2 regions of the Streptomyces araujoniae genome follow, and region 2 is predicted to be linked to the other one. Evidence: riboswitches for the same ligand, from Rfam matches in the RefSeq annotation. Region 2 holds a riboswitch; the other holds the start of a gene.
What was found. A riboswitch is a leader RNA that binds a small molecule or an ion and turns the genes downstream of it on or off. The one in region 2 is predicted to bind glycine.
Positions count from the first base shown of each region.

Region 1: it holds a riboswitch for glycine, as region 2 does, so the genes downstream of both, gcvP (aminomethyl-transferring glycine dehydrogenase) here and gcvT (glycine cleavage system aminomethyltransferase GcvT) in region 2, are expected to answer to the same signal.

Region 1 is NZ_CP194070.1:887,514-897,836, reverse strand. Features, by position in the region: gene ACQ9ZG_RS03670 (MerR family transcriptional regulator) at 1-210, shown strand, start outside; gene ACQ9ZG_RS03665 (DNA polymerase IV) at 305-1,768, shown strand; gene ACQ9ZG_RS03660 (PRC-barrel domain-containing protein) at 1,690-2,061, opposite strand; glycine riboswitch at 2,216-2,313, shown strand; gene gcvP (aminomethyl-transferring glycine dehydrogenase) at 2,508-5,393, shown strand; gene ACQ9ZG_RS03650 (DUF5999 family protein) at 5,524-5,730, opposite strand; gene ACQ9ZG_RS03645 (hypothetical protein) at 6,043-6,627, opposite strand; gene ACQ9ZG_RS03640 (glutamate-cysteine ligase family protein) at 7,117-8,622, shown strand; gene ACQ9ZG_RS03635 (substrate-binding and VWA domain-containing protein) at 8,851-10,323, opposite strand, start outside.
Region 2 is NZ_CP194070.1:5,664,448-5,674,770, forward strand. Features, by position in the region: gene ACQ9ZG_RS24520 (PLP-dependent cysteine synthase family protein) at 1-69, shown strand, start outside; gene ACQ9ZG_RS24525 (MDR family MFS transporter) at 66-1,319, shown strand; gene ACQ9ZG_RS24530 (L-serine ammonia-lyase) at 1,426-2,811, opposite strand; gene glyA (serine hydroxymethyltransferase) at 2,984-4,243, opposite strand; gene gcvH (glycine cleavage system protein GcvH) at 4,263-4,640, opposite strand; gene gcvT (glycine cleavage system aminomethyltransferase GcvT) at 4,773-5,888, opposite strand; glycine riboswitch at 6,054-6,151, opposite strand; gene ACQ9ZG_RS24550 (AAA family ATPase) at 6,316-7,044, shown strand; gene ACQ9ZG_RS24555 (enhanced serine sensitivity protein SseB) at 7,126-7,893, shown strand; gene ACQ9ZG_RS24560 (enhanced serine sensitivity protein SseB C-terminal domain-containing protein) at 8,151-8,900, shown strand; gene ACQ9ZG_RS24565 (ABC transporter substrate-binding protein) at 9,176-10,323, shown strand, end outside.

The sequences.
Region 1 (10,323 bases), 4.8 Mb from region 2:
GCGACGGTCTACGAGTGCTCCTCGCCGGACGAGGTCGTCAGCCTCCTCCAGGGCGGTCAGGGAGTCTTCGGGATCGCCGTGGGCGTCGTCTGGCGGGATGTGGACACGGCGCTCTCCCAGCTCCACGGCGAGCGGGTCGACACCGGTGAGACCCTCATCGGGCACAACCCGGCCGACGAGCTGGCCCGGCGCCGCAACCGCGCCGGATGAGCCGCTGAGCGGACGGAACGGAAACGGGGCGGCCCGGCACTCCACGGAGTGCCGGGCCGCCCCGTTGTCAGTGGCGTAGGGCAGCATCGGAGGTGTGAGACCCGCGCCGACCATCCTCCACCTGGACATGGATGCCTTCTACGCCTCGGCGGAGCAGGCGGCCAAGCCCAGCCTGCGCGGGAAGGCCGTCGTCGTGGGCGGTCTGGGCCCCCGGGGCGTGGTCGCCACCGCCTCGTACGAAGCACGTGTCCTCGGCGTCCACTCCGCGATGCCGACGGCCCAGGCGCGGCGGCTCGCGCCGAACGCCGCCTATCTGGTGCCCCGCTTCCAGCTGTACCGGTCGGTGAGCGAGCAGGTCATGGAGCTGCTGGGGCGGCTCTCGCCGCTGGTCGAGCCGCTGAGCCTGGACGAGGCCTTCGTCGACCTGGAGGCGGGCGGGACCGCCGACGACTCGGCCTCGGCCCGCGGCACCGGGGAGCGGCTGCGTACGGCCATCCGGGCGGTGACCGGGCTGAGCGGATCGGTCGGTCTCGCCGGCTCCAAGATGCTCGCCAAGATCGCCTCCGAGCAGGCCAAGCCGGACGGGCTGGTGCTCATAGAGCCCGGCACCGAGCGTGAGCTGCTGGCCCCCATGCCCGTACGGACGCTGCCCGGCGTCGGCCCCGCCACCGGGGACCACCTCCGGCGCGCCGGGATGACGACGGTCCACGACCTGGCGGAGGCGGGCGAGGACGAGCTCGTACGGCTGGTCGGCAAGGCCCATGGGCACGGGCTCTACCGGATGGCGCTCGGGCTCGACGACCGGCCGGTGGTCGCCGAGCGGGACGCCAAGTCCGTATCGGTCGAGGACACCTTCGACGTGGACCTGCACGACCGGGTGCGGGTGCGCGCGGAGGTGGAGCGGCTGGCCGTGCGGTGCGTGGAGCGGCTGCGGGCCGCCCACCGGTCGGGGCGCACGGTGGTGCTCAAGGTCCGCCGGTACGACTTCTCCACCCTGACCCGCTCCGAGACCCTCCGGGGCCCCACGGACGACCCCACGGTGGTCCGTGAGGCGGCCGGGCGGCTGCTGGAGGCCGTCGACACCACCGGGGGCGTACGGCTGCTCGGGGTGGGCGTCACGGGGCTCGCGGACTTCACCCAGGAGGATCTGTTCGCACAGGCCGCGGACGCCCGGGAGCTGGCCGAGCGGGTGCGGGAGCCGGAGCGGCAGGCTCCGGAGAGCGGCGCGGAAGGGGCCGGGCCCGCCGCCGACGAGGAGCCCGAGAGCGCCGAGCAGCTCGCCGCCCGGCGCTGGCCCGCCGGACACGACGTCCACCACGCGGCGCACGGGCACGGCTGGGTGCAGGGGAGCGGGGTGGGGCGGGTGACCGTGCGGTTCGAGGAGCCCGGCGGGCCGGTCGGCCGGGTCCGCACGTTCCGGATCGACGACCCGGAGCTGACGCCGGCCGACCCGCTGCCGCTGGTCCGCGACCCGGTCGACTACTCCTCCTGGCCGGCCAGCCTGCCGAAGTCGCGGTCGGGACCGGTCTCCGCGGCCGGGGAGGAGTCCAGACCGTAGTGCCGGTAGAGCTGCAGCTCCTGCTCCGGGGAGAGGTGCCGGCCGACGCCGAAGTCCGGGGCGCCCTTGATCAGCGCGCGGTCGAAGGGGATCCGCAGGGTGTCGTCGACGAACTCGCTGGGTTCCAGCGGGACGAACGCGTCCCGGCTGAAGAGGCCGGTGCGCACGGCCGCCCACTCGGGCACACCGGTCGCGTCGTCCAGATAGACCTCATCCACCGTTCCGATCTTGGTGCCCTTGCGATCGAACGCCTTGCGGCCGATCAGGCGGCGCGGATCGATATCGGTCTGCACGGTGCCTCCCACTGGTCGCCACTGCTCAAGGGTGGTTCCCGGTCCCTCCAGGGGCCCCTCTCGCTCCACCAGGACCAAGACAAGTGCAGATCCGTGGCGTCGGCCACTCGAGGACTCCGCGGGGATGGCCGCTGGTAGGCTGGCACGTGGCTGCTGACCCCGTGCGGGAGAGTCCTCCGGTGCAGAATCCGGAGGCGCCGAAGGAGCAAATCCTCCCCGGAATCTCTCAGGCCCCCGTACCGCACGGACGAGGTCACTCTGGAAAGCAGGGCGGGTTCGTGCGGGCGCAGGCCGGGACGGACTCGACCCTCACCGACGGTGAAAGCCGGCACGCCCCCCGGGCGGGCCGGTGAAGCTCTCAGGTTGAGATGACAGAGGGGGAGGCCGTCCGGGCACCCGCGCCGTGGTGCCCCTCGCAGGTCGTGACAGACCAGGAGGCCTCCACCATGACCCCCCGTCGCACTCCGCTCTCCCAGCTGGAGCAGGGCATTCCGTTCGAGCAGCGCCACATAGGCCCCGACGCCGGGGCCCAGGCGAAGATGCTCGCCCAGGTCGGCTACGGCTCCCTCGACGAGCTGACCGCCGCCGCGGTGCCCGATGTGATCAAGAGTGCGGAGGCCCTGGACCTTCCCTCGGCCCGCACCGAGGCGGAGGTGCTGGCCGAGCTGCGCTCGCTGGCCGACCGCAACAAGGTCCTCGCCCCGATGATCGGCCTCGGCTACTACGGCACCTTCACGCCGCCGGTCATCCTGCGCAACGTCATGGAGAACCCCGCCTGGTACACGGCCTACACGCCGTACCAGCCGGAGATCTCCCAGGGCCGCCTGGAGGCCCTGCTCAACTTCCAGACGGTGGTCGCCGACCTCACCGGGCTGCCCACCTCCGGCGCCTCCCTGCTCGACGAGGGCACCGCCGCCGCCGAGGCCATGGCGCTCTCCCGGCGCGTGGGCAAGGTCAAGAACGGCGTCTTCCTGGTCGACGCCGACACCCTGCCCCAGACCGTCGCGGTGATCCAGACCCGCGCCGAGCCGACCGGTGTCGAGGTCGTCGTCGCGGATCTCAGCGAGGGCATCCCCGCCGAGATCGCGGAGCGCGGCGTCTTCGGCGTCCTGCTCCAGTACCCGGGCGCCTCCGGGGCCGTCCGCGCCATCGAGCCCGTCATCGAGCAGGCCCACGAGCTGGGCGCGATCGTCACCGTCGCCGCCGACCTGCTGGCCCTCACCCTGCTGACCTCGCCCGGCGCGCTCGGCGCCGACATCGCGGTCGGCACCACCCAGCGCTTCGGCGTGCCCATGGGCTTCGGCGGCCCGCACGCCGGCTTCATGGCCGTCCGCGAGAAGTTCGCCCGCTCCCTGCCCGGCCGCCTCGTCGGTGTCTCCGTCGACGCGGACGGCAACAAGGCCTACCGCCTCGCCCTCCAGACCCGCGAGCAGCACATCCGCCGCGAGAAGGCCACCAGCAACATCTGTACGGCACAGGTGCTGCTCGCCGTCATGGCCGGGATGTACGCCGTCTACCACGGCCCCGACGGGCTGCGCACGATCGCCCGCCGCACCCACCGGTACGCCACGATCCTCGCCGAGGGCCTGCGTGCCGCCGGTGCGGAGGTCGTGCACGGTTCCTTCTTCGACACCCTGACCGTGCGGGTGCCCGGCAAGGCCGCCGACGTCGTCGCGGACGCCCGTGAACGCGGGGTCAACCTCCGCCGCATCGACGCCGACCACGTCTCCGTCGCCTGCGACGAGACCACCACCCGCGCCCAGATCGCCGCCGTGTGGGCCGCCTTCGGCGCCGACGGCGACATCGAGGCGCTGGACGGCTCGGCCGCCGACGCGCTGCCCGGGACGCTGCTGCGCTCCGACGACATCCTGACCCACCCGGTCTTCCACCAGCACCGCTCCGAGACCGCGATGCTGCGCTACCTGCGCAAGCTCGCCGACCGCGACTACGCGCTGGACCGGGGCATGATCCCGCTCGGCTCCTGCACCATGAAGCTGAACGCGACCGCCGAGATGGAGTCCATCACCTGGCCCGAGTTCGGCGCGCTGCACCCCTTCGCCCCGGCCGACCAGGCCCAGGGCTTCCTCACGCTCATCCGTGAGCTGGAGGAGCGCCTGGCCGAGGTCACCGGTTACGACGCCGTCTCCATCCAGCCCAACGCCGGCTCCCAGGGCGAGTTCGCGGGCCTGCTCGCCGTGCGCGCGTACCACCGGGCCAACGGAGACGACCAGCGCACCGTCTGCCTGATCCCCTCCTCCGCGCACGGCACCAACGCCGCCAGCGCGGTCATGGCCGGCATGAAGGTCGTCGTGGTGAAGACCGCCGACGACGGCGAGGTCGACGTCGCGGACCTGCGCGCCAAGATCGAGCAGTACCGCGACGAGCTGGCCGTCCTCATGATCACCTACCCGTCGACGCACGGCGTCTTCGAGGAGCACGTCGCGGACATCTGCGGCGAGGTGCACGACGCGGGCGGCCAGGTCTACGTGGACGGCGCCAACCTCAACGCGCTCGTCGGGCTCGCCAAGCCCGGCAAGTTCGGCGGCGACGTCTCGCACCTGAACCTGCACAAGACCTTCTGCATCCCGCACGGCGGCGGCGGCCCAGGCGTCGGCCCGGTGGGCGTCCGCGCCCACCTCGCCCCGTACCTTCCCAACCACCCGCTCCAGCCCGCCGCGGGCCCGGAGACAGGTGTGGGCCCGATCTCGGCCGCCCCGTGGGGCTCGGCGGGCATCCTGCCGATCTCGTGGGCGTACGTCCGGCTGATGGGCGGCGAGGGGCTCAAGCGCGCCACACAGGTGGCGGTGCTGGCGGCCAACTACATCGCCAAGCGCCTGGAGCCGCACTACCCGATCCTCTACACCGGCCCGGCCGGGCTCGTCGCCCACGAGTGCATCGTGGACCTGCGGCCGATCTCCAAGGCGACCGGCGTCTCCATCGACGATGTCGCCAAGCGCCTGATCGACTACGGCTTCCACTCGCCGACCATGTCGTTCCCGGTGGCCGGCACGCTGATGATCGAGCCGACCGAGAGCGAGGACCTCGCGGAGCTGGACCGGTTCTGCGACACCATGATCGCGATCCGCGCCGAGATCGAGAAGGTCGCCTCCGGCGAGTGGAGCGCGGACGACAACCCGCTGGCCAACGCCCCGCACACCGCCGCCGCGCTCGGTGGCGACTGGACGCACGGCTACAGCCGCGAGGAGGCCGTCTTCCCGGCCGGTGTCTCGGCCACCGACAAGTACTGGCCGCCGGTGCGCCGGATCGACGGTGCCTTCGGTGACCGGAACCTGGTCTGCTCCTGCCCGCCGCTGGAGGAGTACGACGGCTGACCCTCCGGGGTCGGGCGCTGACATTCATGCGTCGGGGCCGGTGCGGGGAGTTCCCCGGGCCGGCCCCTTCTCCGTACCGCGCTGTCCCTGCGGTGCGGTCGGTACCGCTACGTCGTCCGTGCGGCCGCCGTCAGGCGGCCTTCACCACGCTGCCCGTCGCCAGCGGCCGGTGCGGTGCGATGATCTGCCCGTCAGGCAGTAGCTCGCCGGTGTCCTCGAAGAGCAGGACGCCGTTGCACAGAAGGCTCCACCCCTGTTCCGGGTGGTGGGCCGTCAGGCGGGCCGCCTCCCGGTCGGGGGAGTCGGCGGTGGGGCAGGGTGGCTGGTGTTGGCACATGGCTGCGTTCTTTCGCTGCGTCGAGTCGAGTGTCCTGCGGCTGGATGAGAGGTTCATGGCCGCCCCCGTATCAGTCGGTCCGGTCCCAGTGTTGCCCCACGGGGATGATTCCGCAGGGATTTCGCTCCAGCTCCCTTACTCCTCCCATGACGCGTCACCCGCGCGGACGGTTCACCGCAACTGCACTGTCCCTTCGGGTGGTTCGGGGTGGCCGGATGGGGCTAGTCCGAGTGGGTAGGGGAAAGCCCCCGTGGTGCTCCGCCCCGTCACGGGGCGGAGCACCACGGGGGCTGTGTCCTCCCCGGCCGCCGGTCAGGCGGAGCTGAGCAGCGGTCCCGGCCCCACGCGCAGGGTCATGACGGGCAGCAGGTCGGCCACCCGGTGCGGCCGGTGCGCGGCGATGCCCGGGGGCGCCGGGGCCAGCGGCACCAGGACGTCGGCCGGGGCGAGCACCCCGGTGGAGGCGTCGTCCTCGGTGTCGTCGTGCAGCCAGAGGGTGAGCATGTACAGCTCGGGGATGGAGAGAAGTCTCGCCTGGTACGCGGTGGGCGAGGCCTCCGCCTGACGGACCGCCAGCTCCGTCGAGGCGAGGTAGGGGCCCTCGAAGAAGTGCGAGAAGCTCCAGCCGTCCGGGGTGAGCATGATGTCGGCGGCGGCGATCGCGCGGCCCTCGCTCCGGATCAGGAAGCGCCACGCCGCCAGGCGGGTCCGGGGCACGGTCCCGGTCGGGGCGATGCGGTCCAGGACATGGACGGGCAGGGGCAGTTCGGGGCTCAGCGGTCCCTGGGCGGACCGGAGGGCGGAGGTGCGGGCCTGGCGGACCGCGGTGGGAGAACCGAGGGCCGCGGACACGCTGCGCAGGGCGGGCGCGGGAGCCGAGGGGACATGCAGCGGCATGGTGGGTCGCCTCTCACTTCGGAGACACGGTGATACGGGGCGGGTGCGGTGCAGACGGCGCTGTCGGCATGCGGGGCCGGATGAGGCCGATGACGGGCCGGTTGCGTCAACTCTCTGCCTCGTCAGGCGGAGTTTATACGACGGGTGTTCACACAGTGTTTCCGCTAGCCGTCGGGGATATTTCGCACAAGGCGACATCCGGACTTCGGAACGGGGTTTTCCTGGCGATTTGTTCGGCCGTTTACCGCCCCTGCCTGGGCTTCTTTCGGTGGAGCGGTAGGCCGAAACTCGCCGGTGTTTCCGAGGGGCACTTTCCGGGGGGAAATGCCGTCCGTCGCATGCCACCGGAATGTGCCCCAGGTCTCCTTCATCCAGCCTAGCGGGTTTCCGGTGGCGTGTGGGGCGTTACGGATCACTCCCGCTGGGCATTATCGATCGTGATGCGAGCGGCCCGGTCGGCGGGCCGACCACTGGAGGAGGGACCCCTCGATGGGGGAGAAGGTCGTGGCGGGCGCCGTTGACCTGTCCGATCGGCAGGCATACCGCACCAAGCTCAACCAGTGTCTGGAGGGGCTGGGAAGACTCCTGGCGGAGCGGAGGTTCGACCGGCCCCGAAACCTGATGGGGCTGGAGATAGAGCTGAATCTCGCGGGAACCGACGGTCTGCCGCGGATGATGAATCAGGAAGTGCTCCAACGCATCGCGAGCCGGGATTTCCAGACCGAACTCGGGATGTTCAATCTGGAAGTAAATATCGTTCCGCACCGGCTCGGCGGCAGGGTATTCGATCAGCTCTCGGAGGAGCTGCGGACCGGTCTCGCCTATGCGCACCGCAAGGCCGGTGAGGTGGACGCGGGGATCGTCATGATCGGAATCCTGCCCACGCTCGGCGAGCACGACGTGGTCTCGGCCAATCTCTCCGACGTGGACCGCTACACCCTGCTCAACGATCAAATGGTGGCCGCCCGGGGGGAGGATTTCGCCCTGGATATCGAAGGCGTCGACCACCTGGTCTGCTCCTCGCCCTCGATCGCCCCCGAATCGGCCTGCACCTCGGTGCAGTTGCACCTCCAGGTGACGCCCGACCGGTTCGCGGACGTGTGGAACGCGGCCCAGGCGGTCGCCGCCGTACAGATCGCGCTGGGCGCCAACGCCCCGTTCCTCTTCGGCAAGGAGCTGTGGCGCGAGTCGCGGCCCCCGCTGTTCCAGCAGGCCACCGACGTCCGGCCGCCGGAGCTGGCCAACCAGGGGGTACGGCCCCGGACCTGGTTCGGGGAGCGGTGGATCACCTCCGCCTACGAGCTGTTCGAGGAGAACCTGCGCTACTTCCCGCCGCTGCTGCCGATCTGCGACGACGAGGAGCCGCTGCGGGTCCTCGACGAGGGCGGGGTGCCGGAGCTGGCCGAGCTGGTCCTCCACAACGGCACGGTCTACCGCTGGAACCGCCCGGTGTACGGCACGGTCGACGGCGTCCCGCACCTGCGGGTGGAGAACCGGGTGCTCCCGGCCGGCCCCACCGTCACCGACGTGATCGCCAACTCCGCCTTCTACTACGGGCTCGTACGGGCGCTCGCCGAGGAGTCCCGGCCGGTCTGGAGCAAGCTGCCGTTCGAGGCCGCCGCGGAGAACTTCACCGAGGCGTGCCGCCACGGCATCGAGGCCGAACTGCTCTGGCCGCGCCCCGGCCGCGCGGGCGGACTGGCGAAGATCCCCGCCGTCCAGCTCGTACGGGAGGAACTGCTGCCGCTCGCCGCGGCCGGGCTGGACGCCTGGCAGATCGAGCCCGCCGACCGGGACCGCTACCTCGGGGTCATCGAGGAGCGGTGCAAGCGGCGGGTCAACGGAGCCTCCTGGCAGGTCGCCACCTACCGCCGGGCCCTGGAGGCCGGACTCGGCCGGGACGCGGCCCTGGCGGCGACCACCCGGCGCTATGCCGAGCTGATGCACGCGGGGGAGCCGGTGCACACCTGGCCGGTGGGGTTCCCGGCGCCCTGAGCGGGGGCGGCCGGCGTGTCCGCGTCCGGGGGCGTGTTCCCGTACGCCGGGAGCGCCCCCGTACTGCGGGGCGCGCGCTCGTACGGGAGAGCGCGATTCCGTACGACTGCGGGGCGCGGTCCCGTATACGGGTCGGGCCGACGGCTTCCGTACGCGGACGGAAGCCGCGGAGCGCCGGACGTGCGCGGAGCGGGCCGCCCCGCCGCACCCCGCCGTACGCCGCCGCCCTCACTCTTGGGCGGCGCGCCCGTTCTGTCCGGCCGCCATGATGGCCTGGAAGATGACGGCCTGGATCTCCGCCGGGTCGCTCACCTCGTAGCCGTCGCCGCCGGTGATCCGGGCGATCTCGGCCACCTCCTCGCGGTCGGCGTCCGGCCCCACGGCGATGGCGATGACCGGCACCGGGCGCTCGGGATCGGCCAGCTCCTTCAGCCGTGAGGTCAGCGCGCTCCGGGAGATGCCGTCGTCGTCCTGGTTCGAGCCGTCGGTGAGGATCACCAGGGCGTTGAACTTGCCTTTCACATAGGTCGACCGGGCCTCCTCGTACGAGGCCAGCACCGTGTCGTACAGCCCCGTCGCCCCGCCCGGCACGGGCTGCAGCCCCGCGAACGCAGCTGACAGCTTCTCCCGGTGGGTCGAGCCGCCCTGGGCCGGGTCGCCCAGCCGCCGGGTGGGCATCAGCTTCCGGTAGTCCTTCGTGCCGTCCAGCGTCGTGGCGAACTCCCACAGCCCGATCTCGTCGTCCGGTGTGAACTGGGCGAGCGCCTGGATCAGCGACTCCTTCGTGACGTCCATCCGGGACTGGCCGCGCCCGGGCACCGGGGTGGACATGGAGCCCGAGGCGTCGACCACCGTGGTCAGCCGGGCGCTCTGGACGGTGATCGTCCACATTCCCAGCATCTCCTGGAGCTGCTTCGCCGACGGGGCCTCGGCCGCCGATGTGGCGTACGGCTGCGGTGATCTGGCGCCCGCCGACGCGGCCACCGCGTCCTCGGCCGACCCGTCCGCCGGGCGGAACCCGTACCGCGCGAACACCGCCCGCGCACCCTTGTCGTTGAGCAGGGTCATGAAGCGCAGGGCCGCCCGGGACTGGGTGAGGGTCAGCTCCTCCTCGTCGACCAGGGTGTACGGGTAGTCCAGCAGCGGGGTGCCGTCCTCGGGGTGGAACAGGTTCAGCCGACCGCTGTCGGCGGCCTCCGCGTTGTGGGTGAAGGCGGCCTGCTCGGATATGAGGACCGCCTGGTTGCGTTGGGGGTTGCCCTCCTCGGCGCCTGAGCCGCTGCGCGCCACGGTCTCCCGCACCTGCGCGTCGCTGTCCGACATCCGCTCGGCCAGCACCTTCGCCGTCTCCGCGACACGGGTGTCGCTGTCCCCGCCCTGCCGCGCGGACGAGCCGCCGATGCTGGTCAGGGCGAGCAGACCGGTGGCGCTGCGCGCCGGATCGGCCGCGCCGAGGCGGATCTTCTCCGTCCCGATGGCCGTGGCGACCAGCTCGGCCCAGGAGTATGTCTTCTCCGGCCAGCCCAGACGCCCGGCCGCCGACGGCACCATGGCGACCACCACCGGCGAGGAGGCGATGGAGTCCGAGGGGGAGACGGGGACGCCCGTACCGAGGCCTTCGGCGCGGTCCAGCCAGAGGTCGGAGTCGGGCAGCCAGACCTGGAAGCCGGGCGGCCCGCCGCCCGCGAGTGCCTCGGCCAC
Region 2 (10,323 bases):
AGTTGGACGCGGTGCACGGAGGTCGTCGACCCGCTGCGGCGGTCACCTGACGCGGTGGTGGCCCGGTGAAGCGGCTGTACGCCCGATGGGCCACGTTCGACACCCCCGCACGGCTGCTGATGGTCAACCAGTTCGCCATCAACCTCGCCTTCTACATGCTCATGCCCTACCTGGCGGATCATCTCGCCGACGGGCTCGGCCTGGCCGCGTGGGCGGTCGGCCTGGTCCTGGGGGTACGGAACCTGTCCCAGCAGGGCATGTTCCTCATCGGCGGGACGCTGGCCGACCGCTACGGGTGCAAGCCGATGATCCTGGCCGGCTGCGCGCTGCGGACCGTGGCGTTCGTCCTGCTGGCCGTGGGACAGACCCTGCCGAGCCTGGTGGTGGCCTCCGCGCTGACCGGGCTGGCGGGTGCTCTGTTCAACCCCGCCGTACGCGCCTACCTCGCCGCCGACGCGGGGGAGGAGCAGCGGGTGGAGGCGTTCGCCGTCTTCAACGTGTTCTACCAGGCGGGCATCCTCGTGGGGCCGCTCGCCGGACTCGCCCTGCTGGCCTTCGACTTCACGCTGGTCTGCTTCGTCTCGGCGGCGATCTTCGGGGTCCTGGCGGTGCTCCAGGGCCGGGCGCTGCCGGCGCGGCCACCGGCCGAACGGCCGGAGGGGGCAGCACCGCGGTCGGTGCTGGCGGACTGGCGGTCCATCGCGGCCGACCGGCCGTTCCTGCTCTTCGCCCTGGCCATGTCCGGTTCCTACGTGCTGGCCTTCCAGGTGTACCTCGCCCTGCCGCTCAGGGCCCGGGAGGTGTTCGGTGAACAGGCCGGCGCGGTCACGGCCCTGGTGTTCTCGGTCTCGGCCCTGGCCGCGCTGTCGGGACAGCTGCGGCTGACGGCCTGGGCGAAGCGGACCCTGTCGGGGCCGCGGGCCATCGCCGGCGGTCTGGCCCTCATGGGCATGGCCTTCGTCCCCCTGGTCCCGGCCCCCACGGCCGGACCGACGGGCCGGGTGGCGGGCGCCGTGGCGCTCGCCGGGTGCGCGGCGCTGCTCGCGTGGGGCGGGGCCCTGCTGTATCCGTTCGAGATGGACACCGTGGTACGCCTGTCCGGCGACGGGCTGGTGGCCACCTACTACGGCGCCTACAACACCGTGTCGGGCCTGGTGATCTCCTGCGGAAACCTGCTGGTGGGCAAGGTGTTCGACACCGGTGTCGGGTGGCTTCCCTGGGCCTGCCTGGCCGTGACCGGACTGCTGTGCGCCGCATCGGTCCTCGGTCTGGAACGGAGCGGACACCTGCGGCCCGCCCCGGTGCCCGCCCCCGCCTGACGGGCGGAACCGGCGGGCGCGGTGCGGCGTGCCTCGGGCGAACGCCCGGGCGGGAGGGCCCCGCCGGCGCTGAACGATACGAACGCGCTGGTCAGGGCCCTTCCGCCTAGCACTCGATGATGTTCACCGCCAGCCCGCCCCGGGCCGTCTCCTTGTATTTGACGGACATGTCCGCGCCCGTCTCCTTCATCGTCTTGATGACCTTGTCCAGCGAGACCTTGTGGCTGCCGTCGCCCCGCAGCGCCATCTTCGCCGCCGTCACGGCCTTCACCGCCGCCATGCCGTTGCGCTCGATGCACGGGATCTGGACGAGGCCGCCGACCGGGTCGCAGGTCAGGCCGAGGTTGTGCTCCATGCCGATCTCGGCGGCGTTCTCCACCTGCTCGGGGGAGCCGCCCAGGACCTCGGCGAGGGCGCCGGCGGCCATGGAGCAGGCCGAGCCGACCTCGCCCTGGCAGCCGACCTCGGCGCCGGAGATGGAGGCGTTCTCCTTGAAGAGGAGGCCGATCGCGCCGGCGGCGAGGAGGAAGCGGACGACGCTGTCCTCCTTCTCCGCCTCGGTGCAGCCGTGGGAGGCGAAGTTCATGTAGTAGTGCAGGACGGCCGGGATGATGCCCGCCGCGCCGTTGGTGGGGGCGGTGACCACGCGGCCGCCCGCCGCGTTCTCCTCGTTGACCGCCATCGCGTAGAGCGTGATCCACTCCATCGCGTGGGCCTGCGGGTCGCCCTCGGCGCGCAGCTGGCGGGCCGAGTTGGCGGCGCGGCGGCGGACCTTGAGGCCGCCGGGGAGGATCCCCTCGCGGGTCATGCCGCGCGAGACGCAGGCCTGCATGACCCGCCAGATGTCCAGCAGGCCCGCGCGGATCTCCGCCTCGGTGCGCCAGGCCAGCTCGTTCTCCAGCATCATCTGCGAGATGGAGAGGCCGGTCTCGCGGGCCAGGCGGAGCAGCTCGTCGCCCGTGCGGAACGGGTGGCGCAGGGCCGTGTCGTCCGGGACGATCGGGTTCTCGCCCGCCACCGCGTCCTCGTCCACCACGAAGCCGCCGCCGACCGAGTAGTACGTCTTCTCCAGGACCGGGGCGCCCTCGGTGTCGTACGCGAAGATCGTCATCCCGTTGGCGTGGTACGGGAGCGCCTTGCGGCGGTGCAGGATCAGGTCCTCGTCGAAGTCGAAGGCGATCTCGTGCATGCCGAGCAGGTTGATCCGGCCCGAGGAACGGATCTCGTCGACCCGGGCGTCGGCGGACTCGACGTCGACCGTCTGCGGGGACTCGCCCTCCAGGCCGAGCAGGACCGCCTTCGGCGTGCCGTGGCCGTGGCCGGTCGCGCCGAGCGAGCCGTACAGCTCGGCGCGTATCGAGGTCGTGTGCGCGAGCAGTCCCTCGTTCTTCAGGCGGCGCGCGAACATCCGGGCGGCCCGCATCGGGCCCACCGTGTGGGAGCTGGACGGGCCGATGCCGACCGAGAAGAGGTCGAAGACCGAGATGGCCACGGGAGGACTCCTTGGGGGGTTGGAAGACGCCGTTGTCTGCCTGGGCGGTGCGGGGACAAGCGGGGCAAGCGGGGTGAAAACTTCGAACCGGGGGCGTGGAACGGGGCACCGCGCTCACTCTCCTCAGTGTGCGCGGTGCCCCGTCTCGGTGCGCGGAACCGCAGGCCAGGTGCTACTTCAGGCCGGGGTACAGCGGGAACTTCTCGGCCAGCGCCACCACGCGGGCCTTGAGGTCGTCCGCGTCGTACGACGGCTTGAGGGCGGCGGCGATGATCTCCGCGACCTCCGCGAAGTCCTCGGCGCCGAAGCCGCGGGTGGCGAGCGCGGGGGTGCCGATCCGCAGGCCCGAGGTGACCATCGGGGGGCGCGGGTCGTTCGGGATGGCGTTCCGGTTGACCGTGATGCCCAGCTCGTGGAGCCGGTCCTCGGCCTGCTGGCCGTCCAGCTCGGAGTTGCGCAGGTCGACCAGGACCAGGTGCACGTCGGTGCCGCCGGAGAGGACGGAGACGCCCACCTCGGTGACGTCCGGCTGGACCAGGCGCTCGGCCAGGATGCGGGCGCCGTCCAGGGTGCGCTGCTGGCGCTCCTTGAACTCCTCGCCCGCCGCGATCTTGAACGAGACCGCCTTGGCCGCGATCACGTGCTCCAGCGGGCCGCCCTGCTGACCCGGGAAGACCGCCGAGTTGATCTTCTTGGCCAGCTCCTGCGTGGAGAGGATCACGCCGCCGCGCGGACCGCCGAGGGTCTTGTGCGTGGTGGTGGTGACGACGTGGGCGTGCGGCACCGGGTTGGGGTGCAGCCCGGCCGCGACCAGGCCCGCGAAGTGGGCCATGTCGACCATGAGGTACGCGCCGACCTCGTCCGCGATCCGGCGGAAGGCGGCGAAGTCCAGCTGGCGCGGGTAGGCGGACCAGCCGGCGACGATCAGCTTCGGCTGGGACTCCTTGGCGAGCCGCTCGACCTCCTCCATGTCCACCAGGCCGCTCTCGTCGACGTGGTACGGGACCACGTTGTAGAGCTTGCCGGAGAAGTTGATCTTCATGCCGTGGGTCAGGTGACCGCCGTGGGCCAGGTTCAGGCCCATGATCGTGTCGCCCGGCTTCAGCAGCGCGAACATCGCGGCGGCGTTCGCCTGCGCACCGGAGTGCGGCTGGACGTTGGCGGCCTCGGCGCCGAACAGGGCCTTGATCCGGTCGATCGCGATCTGCTCGACCACGTCGACGTGCTCACAGCCACCGTAGTAGCGGCGGCCCGGGTAGCCCTCGGCGTACTTGTTGGTGAGGACGGAGCCCTGCGCCTCCATGACCGCGACCGGAGCGAAGTTCTCCGAGGCGATCATTTCGAGGGTGGACTGCTGACGGTGGAGCTCGGCGTCGACGGCGGCGGCGACGTCCGGGTCCAGCTCGTGGAGGGAGGAGTTCAGAAGCGACATCAGGGGGTCCCTTAAGGTCTCAGTTGCCGGAGAACGCGGTGTACTCGTCGGCGGAGAGCAGGTCGGCCGGCTCCTCCGTGACGCGCACCTTGAACAGCCAGCCGCCCTCGAAGGGAGCGGAGTTCACCAGCGAGGGGTCGTCCACGACGTCCTGGTTGAACGCCGTCACCTCACCGGTCACCGGCGAGTACAGGTCGCTGACGGACTTGGTCGACTCCAGCTCACCGCAGGTCTCGCCCGCGGTCACCGTGTCACCGACCTCCGGGAGCTGGGCGTAGACGACGTCACCGAGCGCGTTGGCCGCGTACTCCGTGATGCCGATCGTGGCCACGCCGTCCTCGACGGCCGACAGCCACTCGTGCTCCTTGCTGTACCGCAGCTGCTGGGGGTTGCTCATGACCTGAATTCTCCTGTACGCGGGGGAGTGCTGATGAACGGTGGTCTTACGGTGTGAGACGGAGGTACGTCACTTCCGTGACGCCTGCGCGCCGGTGCGGAGGGATCGGAATGCCCCGTTCCCTCCGGGATATCACTTCTGGCGCTTGTAGAACGGCAGCGCGACGACCTCGTACGGCTCGTGCGTGCCCCGGATGTCCACGCCCACGCCCTCGGTGCCCGGGGCGGCGAAGGCCGCGTCCACGTACGCCATGGCGATCGGCTTGCCCAGGGTGGGGGAGGGGGCGCCGGAGGTGACCTCGCCGATCACCTTGCCGTCCGCCACCACCGAGAAGCCCGCGCGCGGGACCCGGCGGCCCTCGGCGACCAGGCCGACCAGCTTGCGCGGCGGGGCGGTCTCGGCGCGCTCGGCGGCGGCCGTCAGCGCCTCGCGCCCGACGAAGTCGCCCTCCTTCTCGAACTTCACCACCCGGCCCAGACCCGCGTCGAACGGGGTGAGCGCCGTCGTCAGCTCGTGCCCGTACAGCGGCATGCCCGCCTCCAGGCGCAGCGTGTCCCGGCAGGAGAGGCCGCAGGGGATCAGGCCGTGCGGGGCACCGGCCTCCGTCAGCGCCTGCCACAGGGCCTCGGCGTGCTCGGGCGCGACGAACAGCTCGAAGCCGTCCTCGCCGGTGTAGCCGGTACGGGCGATGAGCGCCGGGACCCCGGCGACCGTGCCCGGCAGGCCCGCGTAGTACTTCAGCCCGTCCAGGTCCGCGTCGGTGACGGCCTTCATGATGGCGGGGGACTCGGGGCCCTGGACCGCGAGCAGCGCGTACGCGTCCCGGTCGTCGCGCACCTCGGCGTCGAAGCCGCCGACGCGCCCGGTCAGCGCGTCCAGCACGATCTGGGCGTTGCCCGCGTTGGCGACCACCATGTACTCGGTCTCGCCCAGCCGGTAGACGATCAGGTCGTCGACGATCCCGCCGTCCTCCTGGACGATCATCGTGTAGCGGGCCCGGCCGTTGCCGACGGTGGCGATGTTGCCCACCAGCGCGTAGCTCAGGAAGGCCGCGGCCTCGGGGCCGGTGACGGTGATCTCGCCCATGTGCGAGAGGTCGAAGAGCCCGGCCCGGGTCCGTACGGCGTTGTGCTCGTCGCGCTCGCTCGCGTACCGCAGGGGCATGTCCCAGCCCGCGAAGTCGGTCATGGTGGCGCCGAGCGAGCGGTGAGTCGCGTCGAGGGCGGTGAGACGGGGGGCAGTGCTCATGGGCATGGCTCCAGGGCATGACGACGTCGGGACGGAGATCCTCCCCATCTGTCATCGGAACCTGAGAGGTTCGCCGATAGCCCCGCAGGGGGGTATGCCCCCGGTCGCGGGGGTCGGCTTGCACCTTGGGTGGAGCCGCCGGGGCGGCCCGCTTTTCAGATCTGCCTCATCCACGCGGTACGGGGCCTGAGAGATTCAAGGGAGGATCTTGCTCCTTCGGCGCCCGGCTCACACTGTGGCCGGAACTCTCCCGCGCGGATTCGAACGGCCGGTATGCAGTTGGCGCGGTCATCATCGCACGCATTGCGCCGGAGTGGGGAGGCCGGTCCACAACGGGTCGGTGAACGCCGGGAACGGTTGTGGAGCCTTGCCGTTTCTTTACACTTCAGGAGCAGGCGTGGGCGGCCCGACAGCAGGGGGATGGGCGATGGCGTTGCAGCGGTCGGTACCGGCCGGGGTCGCGCACGGCGCGATGCCCGCACAGCCCGGCGCAGCCGTACCGGAAGGGGCCGCACCGCACGGTGCCTCCCCGGGCGAGGTGATCACCTCGCCCGCGCCGGTGGTACGGGATCTGCGCGGGCGCACCGGCCACGCTCCGTACAGCCTCGATTTCGCCGCCGGGGACATCGTCGTCGTCTCCGGGCTCCCCGGCGGCGGCAAGTCCACCCTGATCCGGCAGGCCGTCACCGGCCGGGCGATCGACTCCCAGGACGCCCGCGACCGCTGGGCCGCCGCCCTGCCCCCCTTACTCCCCTACGCCCTCTACCGCCCCCTGGTCCGCGCCGCCCACTACCTCGGGCTCCGGGCCGCCCTGCGCTCCGGCGAGTCCGTCGTCGTCCACGACTGCGGTACGCAGACCTGGGTACGGAGCTGGCTCGCCCGGCACGCCGCCCGCCGGGGCCGCCTCCTCCATCTGATCCTCCTCGACGTGGACCCCGCCACCGCCCGGCAGGGCCAGCGGCAGCGCGGCCGGGGCGTCTCCGGATACGCCTTCGCCCGCCACCGGCACGCGGTGGCCCGGCTGCTCCACGCGACCGAACAGGGCGTGCTCTTCGCCGGCTGCGGTTCGGCGGTCCTGCTGGACCGCGCGGCGGCGAGCGCGCTGAGCCGGATCTCCTTCACCGACGGCGAGGTCCCGGCCGCGCGCGCCGGTTAAGGTTCTGGCCGGGCGACGACAGCGCCGAGCGACGACAGGCGACAGCGCCGAGCGACGACAGCGGAGAGAGGCACCGAGGACGTGGACATTCCGGCACCGGCCCAGGCGAACCCCCAGCACATATGGCCCGCCAACGAGCTGGAAGAGGTGCTGGCCGCCTCCCTCGGCGTCCCCGACGCGGGCGCCCGCCTCGTCGAGGTGCTCGGCCGCAGCTCGGTCTGGGTGCCGCTGCCCAACGGGGGCTCGCCCGCCAGCGCCGACCTGGACCTGCCGATGATGGACATCGAGGGCGCCGCGTACGTCCCGGTCTTCAGCTCCGAGGGCCAGTTCCTCAGCTGCGTCGGCGGCCACATGTCCTTCGCCGTGGCCCCCGCCCGTGACTTCGCCCGGGGGCTGCCCCCGCAGGTCGGCATCGCGGTGAACCCGGGCGGCGCGGTCGGCATACCGGTCCCCCCGCCCGCCGTCGCCGACCTCTGCCGGGCCGGGCGCACCGCCCTGGACGGACCCGCCACCGGCGGCCGCGTACGGCTGTTCGAGCCGGACTGGCAGCACGACCCGGTCGACCTCCTCACCGCCGTCTCCGCCGAGTTCGAGGCCACCGGCGTGGTCTCCACCGCCCGCCGCGCCCTCGCCAGCATCGAGGGCGGCGACCCCGTCCTCTTCGTCGGCGTCGAGTGCGCCTCCTGGGACGGTACGGGCAACGCCCCGATGGACGCCCTGGGGCGGGCGCTCGGCCGCGTCGAGGTGCCGTGGCCGGTGAACCTGGTCCTGCTGGACGTGGCCGACGACCTGGTCGGCGACTGGATGCGGGAGAAGGTGCGGCCCTTCTACCGCCGCGAGGGCCACTGAACGGACCGGCGGCACGGGCCGCCGGCGGGCGCGTACGGAGCGGCGGCCCGGCGGGCACCGGCCGCGTTCGCAGGGCTCCCGGGGCGGGCACCCGCGGACCGTGGCGTCAAGCCGGTGTCAGAACTGGCGCATAAGCTGGTTTGATGGCGGGGTCGCTCCCGTGTGCCCGGGAGCGTCGGCGCGAGTCGGACGGAACGATGAGGGGCGGGACCAGGGTGAGTGCGTCAGGCACCGCGGCGGCCGGCAAGGTCGAGCACATGCTGCGCCAGGTCGGTCCCGGGCGTTACGACGCCTACGAGGAACTGCTCGCGGCCCTCGCCGACGGCCGGATCTGGATGCTGCTCTGGCACGGCACGGCCGGCTCCCCGGACGCGCAGTACGGCTCCATGGAGGTCGACGGCCTGGGGTACGCCCCCTGTGTCACCTCGGCCCAGGAGCTGTCCGCCAGCGGCTGGACCCGCGCCCACGAGCTGGTCTCCGGCCGGGACATCGCCCGCACCCTCTTCCCCGACCGCTGGGGCATCTGGCTCAATCCGCACGCCCCCGGCGGCGGTGTCGGCATCCCCTGGCTCGACCTGCGCCGGATCTCCACCGGTCTGGACCGGCTCCCCGCCGGACCGCTCCGGCTCACCGAACCCGCCGTGGAGCTGCCGCAGTTCTACGCCCAGCTCACCCAGAACGCCCACCGCACCCCCGCCGTCCGCTCGCTGCGCCGCGCCTGGGTGCACCCCGCGGTGGGTGTCCCGTACCTCGCGATCGGGCTCGATCTCTACGATTCCGGGCGCGCCTCCGTCGACGCGGTGCGCACGATGATGCGGCAGTCGATCGGCGCGGTCCCCGACGGGCTGCCCGTCTCGACCGTCGCCCTGTCCGACGAGTACGACCCGGTCGCGATGTGGCTGCGGGCCAACGCCCGGCCGTTCTACGACCGCGAGCCGCACGCCCCGGCGGGCCCGCCGCCGGCCCCCGCCCCGGGATACGGCTACCCGCCCCAGCACCACCGCTGACCCGCTCGGCCGGGCCCCGCCGCGTCGCCCGCAGGCCCCGCCGGACCGCGGGTCCCCGCGGAGCCCCTGACCTGCCCGGCAGCCCCGCGCCGCCGAACATCCCCAGATGTCCGGCCTGTTAACTGCCCTCGCGGGGATGTCCCGGAACTGGATGTTTTGTCAACTGTCCGGGTCTCGACTAGGTCTCACCGCTATCCGGACTGTTCTCTTGCGGCATACCCCGTCTGTAGTGTGCGGCCATCAACCTCACCACATGGCGAACCAGGGGTGGACCCATGCGCATATTCAAGTCCCGGGCTGTCCGGGCGATCACGACAGCGGTCGCTGTCGGTCTGATCGCCACGGGCTGTTCCAGCGAGCGGGACGAGGGCGGCTCCAAGGGGGGCGACAAGGACACCTTCGTCTTCGCCGGCTCCGGTGACCCCGGCTCCCTCGACCCGGCCCTCGCGACCGACGGCGAGACGTTCCGCGTCACCCGTCAGGCGTTCGAGGCCCTGCTGGAGCACGAGTCCGGCGGCAGCGAGCTGGTCGGCGGCCTCGCGGAGAAGTGGTCGAGCGACCCGTCGGGCAAGGTCTGGACGTTCAACCTGCGCCAGGGCGTGAAGTTCCACGACGGCGAGGTGCTCAACGCCGCCGCGGTCTGCGCGAACTACGACCACTGGTTCAACTGGAAGGGCACGTACCAGTCCAGCGCGGTCTCCTACTACTGGCAGACCATCATGGGCGGGTTCGCGAAGAACGAGGACGCCGAGGCGCCCAAGCCGAACTACAAGTCCTGCACCGCCAAGGACGAGAACACCGCGGTGATCGAGGTCAACGAGACCTCGGCCAACCTGCCGGGCGGCTTCTCCCTCCAGGCGCTCGCGATCCACTCGCCGAAGGCGATCAAGGAGTACGAGAAGCAGGAGGCGACGGCCAAGGGCGACGCCATCACGTACCCCAAGTACAGCCAGGAGGCCGGCACGGTCGCCGGTACCGGCCCGTACAAGATCGTCAAGTGGAACAAGGGCAACAAGGAAGTCTCCCTGGAGCGCTTCGACGACTACTGGGGCGACAAGGCCAAGGTGAAGAACCTGGTCTTCCGCACCATCTCCACCGAGGAGACCCGCCGCCAGGCGCTCCAGGCCGGTGACATCGACGGCTACGACCTGGTCTCGCCCGCCGATGTGACGACGCTGGAGAAGCAGGGCTTCGAGGTCCCGACCCGCGACGTCTTCAACATCTTCTACGTCGGCATGACCCAGTCGGCCAACCCGGCGCTGAAGAAGCCCGAGGTCCGGCAGGCCATCACGCACGCCATCGACCGCGAGAACCTGGTCAAGACCCAGCTGCCCGAGGGCGGCAAGGTGGCGACCCAGTTCATGCCCGACACGGTCGCCGGCTTCTCCGACAAGGTGAAGACGTACCCCTTCGACACCGCCAA